2 regions of the Microbacterium sp. 4R-513 genome follow, and region 2 is predicted to be linked to the other one. Evidence: predicted binding sites of a transcription regulator. Region 2 holds the regulator's gene; the other holds the start of a gene.
The links. The regulator HrcA, encoded in region 2, represses chaperone genes, less so after heat shock. The targets are predictions, from matches to a motif close to TTNGCACTCGNNNNNNNCGAGTGCNAA.
Positions count from the first base shown of each region.

Region 1: a site for HrcA is predicted at 1,062-1,088, ahead of groL (chaperonin GroEL). Genes of this name have one in related genera too.

Region 1 covers NZ_CP049256.1:2,591,139-2,593,337, forward strand. Annotated here, with positions in the region: gene G5T42_RS11405 (LytR C-terminal domain-containing protein) at 1-586, shown strand, start outside; gene G5T42_RS11410 (cold-shock protein) at 720-923, shown strand; gene groL (chaperonin GroEL) at 1,125-2,199, shown strand, end outside.
Region 2 covers NZ_CP049256.1:3,353,663-3,355,861, forward strand. Annotated here, with positions in the region: gene hemW (radical SAM family heme chaperone HemW) at 1-258, shown strand, start outside; gene hrcA (heat-inducible transcriptional repressor HrcA) at 470-1,510, shown strand; gene dnaJ (molecular chaperone DnaJ) at 1,562-2,199, shown strand, end outside.

The DNA of each region.
Region 1 (2,199 bases), 760 kb from region 2:
TCCCCGGGATCGCTTCGACGAACTCCCGGCGGACGGCGGCCGAGTCGGGGCGCACCGCGCCGAGAACCCCCGCATGCGCGGGTGGGTCGTCTTCCTCTGGGCCGTCCTCGCCACCATCGTCCTCGTCGCCGTAGGGATCTTCGGCACCCTCATCGCCTCGGGCCGCATCGTGCTGTTCCCGACGCCCGAGCCGACGCCGACGCCTGTCGCGACGGTCGCACCCGTCGTCGACACGAGCTATTCGGTGATCGTGCTCAACGCGACGCCCGAGACCGGCCTCGCGACGCAGCTGCGCGACCAGATCGTCGCCGCCGGCTGGGCCCCCGACAGCGTCAACGCCGGCCAGGCCGGGTCGACCGACTTCGCTCAGACCACCGTGTACTACGCCTACCCCGAGGACGAGGCGGCCGCCCGCGGCCTCGCCGAGACGGTGCTCGGCGGCGCTCAGGTGGCGCAGAGCGACGTGTACCAGCCGCAGGACGACCCCGAGACGGCCGACGTCGACGAGAGTCAGACCAAGCAGCTCGTCGTCGTCATCGGCCTGGATCGCTCGAGCACCCCGCCGAGCCCGTCGCCGACCTCCTGACGTTCGCGGGAACCCGTGTTTCGCACGGGTAAACACTTCGCGGCACGCGTGTCAACAGTTGCCCACCTCGCGATTCGGCCGGGAAACCGGACCATACGATGGCGAAAAGCACACGGCAACAGGAGTGATTCGCATGACCCAGGGGACTGTCAAATGGTTCAACGCCGAGAAGGGGTTCGGCTTCATCACGGTGGCTGATGGCCAGGACGTCTTCGTGCACTACTCGAACATCGACATGACCGGCTTCCGGGTCCTCGAAGAGGGCCAGACGGTCGAGTTCACCGTCGGAGCGGGTCAGAAGGGACCCCAGGCCGAGTCGGTGCGCATCGTGGCCTGAGACGACGGATGCCGCGGCATCCGTCGCCCGCAGCGGCAGACTTCCGGCACCCCGGCGGCTTTCGAGCCCCGGGGTGTCGTCATGTGTCGGAGAGCCGCGGTGCGGCTTGCACTCGATAGGGGCGAGTGCCAGAATGATTTAGCACTCCATATCTGCGAGTGCTAAAGACCACACCCAACGTCCGGGAGGGACGACACACACATGGCAAAGATCATCGCTTTCGATGAGGAGGCCCGTCGCGGTCTCGAGCGCGGCCTCAACACGCTGGCCGACGCCGTCAAGGTGACCCTGGGCCCGCGCGGTCGCAACGTCGTGCTCGAGAAGAAGTGGGGCGCCCCCACGATCACGAACGACGGCGTCTCGATCGCCAAGGAGATCGAGCTGGACGACCCGTACGAGAAGATCGGTGCGGAGCTCGTCAAGGAGGTCGCCAAGAAGACCGACGACGTCGCCGGCGACGGCACGACGACGGCCACCGTCCTCGCCCAGGCGCTGGTCCGCGAGGGCCTTCGCAACGTCGCCGCGGGCGCTGACCCCATCTCGCTCAAGAAGGGCATCGAGAAGGCCGTCAAGGCCATCACCGACGAGCTCCTCGCCTCGGCCAAGGAGGTCGAGTCCAAGGAGCAGATCGCTGCGACCGCTTCGATCTCGGCTGCTGACCCGACCATCGGCGACCTGATCGCCGAGGCGATCGACAAGGTCGGCAAGGAGGGCGTCGTCACCGTCGAGGAGTCGCAGACCTTCGGCACGGAGCTCGAGCTCACCGAGGGCATGCGCTTCGACAAGGGCTTCATCAACCCCTACTTCGTCACCGACCCCGAGCGCCAGGAGGCGGTCTTCGAAGACCCCTACATCCTGATCGCGAACCAGAAGATCTCGAACATCAAGGACCTTCTGCCCGTCGTCGACAAGGTGATCCAGGACGGCAAGGAGCTCGTCATCATCGCCGAGGACGTCGAGGGCGAGGCGCTCGCGACTCTCGTGCTCAACAAGATCCGCGGCATCTTCAAGTCGGCCGCCGTCAAGGCCCCCGGCTTCGGCGACCGCCGCAAGGCGCAGCTGCAGGACATCGCGATCCTCACGGGTGGCCAGGTCATCACCGAGGAGGTCGGTCTCAAGCTCGAGAACGCCACCCTCGACCTGCTCGGCCGTGCGCGCAAGGTCATCATCACCAAGGACGAGACGACCATCGTCGAGGGTGCCGGTGACGCTGCGCAGATCGAGGGTCGCGTGACCCAGATCCGCCGCGAGATCGAGAACACCGACAGCGACTACG
Region 2 (2,199 bases):
CTCGCGCTCGGCGAGTCGCCGGCGGCCGGCAGGGAGAGGCCGGATGCCGAGGCCCGCGCGCTCGAGAGCGTTCTGCTGCGCACCCGCATCCGTGTGGGCATGCCGATCGCGGAACTCCTCGGCGAGGGGCGCCACGCGGTGGCATCCCTCATCGCCGACGGGCTCATCGACGGACCGGAGGCGCTGCATGGACGCATCGTCCTGACGCGACGCGGCCGCCTGCTCGCGGACGCCGTGGTCCGGGCGCTGACGGACTGACGCGCCCGCCGACCCCGCCGCGCTCCCCGTTCCTCGCGCCGCTGTCGAGATCGCAGGATTGACGGATGCCTCGACCCCGGGGCGGTGATTCGTGCGGTTTCGGCGGGATCAGGAACGTGCGCCTCCGCGAGCGTTGCATCCCGATCCGGTAGAATTGGCACTCCACTCCTGGGAGTGCCAGCCCAGGCGGATCCGGCGTGAGGAGGGCGCGATGGTCACCGATCGAGGACTCCAGGTCCTGCGTGCGATCGTGCAGGACTACGTCGACACCCACGAGCCCGTCGGCAGCAAGTCCATCGTCGAGCGGCACTCGTTCGGCGTCTCGGCCGCGACGATCCGCAACGACATGGCGCTGCTCGAGGACGAAGAGCTCATCACCGCTCCGCACACCTCGTCGGGCCGCGTCCCGACCGACAAGGGCTACCGGGTCTTCGTCGACCACCTGGCGGCCTTGCGACCACTCACTCCGGCGCAGCGCCACGCGATCGCATCGTTCCTCGACGGGCCGGGCGACCTCGACGACCTCCTGGTGCGCACCGTCCGCGCCCTCACCCAGCTCACGGGTCAGGTCGCGATCGTGCAGTACCCGTCGTTCGCGCAGGCGAGCGTCTCGCACGTCGAGCTCGTGCCGCTCGAGGGCGGTCGGCTCATCGTCATCCTCGTGACCGACACCGGCCGCGTCTCGCAGCGGCTCGTGTTCGTGCGGGAGGAGCTCGGCGACGACGTCATGGAGCGCGCACGCCGAACAGTGGGCGAGCTCATCGTGGGGCGTCATGTCCGCGACGGATCGCAGCGCGTCGACGATTTCCTCACGAAGGCCGCCGACAGCGCCGTGCCCGAGAATGCCGCGATCCTCGCGATCGTGCGGCACGTCGCCGAGGAGCTCGAGGAGTTCCGGCAGGACCGGCTCGTCATGGCGGGCGCCGCCAACCTCGCCCGGCGCGAATCGGACTTTAGGGGGAGCATCTACCCGCTCCTCGAGGCGATCGAGGAGCAGGTGACGCTGCTCCGACTAATGAGCGAGATGGTGGCCGACGACCACGGGCTCGCGACGAGCATCGGTCGCGAGAACGAGCCGTTCGGGCTGGCCGAGGCATCCGTTCTCGCGAGCGATTACGACGCGACCGGGGCACGCGCGCGCGTAGGGCTGCTCGGCCCGACGCGCATGGACTATCCGAGCAACCTGGCGACGGTGCGGGCGGTGGCCCGCTACCTGAGCCGCATGCTCGACGACGACGAGAACGCCCGCTGACGCGCGGCGTGACCAGACGATGCCGCGCGGGGCGCGGGCAGGAAGGCGAATGTGGCTGACCACTACGAGGTCCTCGGTGTCTCGCGCGACGCGACGCCCGACGAGATCAAGAAGGCGTACCGGAGGCTCGCGCGCGAGCTCCACCCGGACGTCAACCCGGGCGAGGACGCGTCCGAGCGGTTCAAGCTCGTGACCCACGCCTACGACGTGCTGAGCGACCCCGACCAGCGCGCACGGTACGACATGGGCGGAAGCGATTCGCCGTTCGGCGGAGGCGCCGGCAACTTCGGCGGCTTCAGCGACATCTTCGAGACGTTCTTCGGAGCGGCAGCCGGCGGCCGGCAGGGTCGCCCGCGCTCGCGCCGCGAGCGGGGGCAGGACGCGCTCGTCCGCGTGACCCTCGAACTGAAGGACGTCATCTTCGGCGCGCACCGCGACCTCGACGTCGACACCGCCGTGCTCTGCGACACGTGCCAGGGATCGTGCTGCCAGCCGGGCACCTCGCCCGTCACGTGCGACATCTGCCACGGCACGGGCCAGGTGCAGCGTCAGGTGCGGAGCCTCCTCGGCAACGTCGTCACGAGCCAGCCCTGCAACGTCTGCCAGGGCTACGGCACGACGATCCCGTACCCGTGCGCCACGTGCCAGGGTCAGGGTCGCGTGCGCGCACGCCGCACGGTGTCGATCGA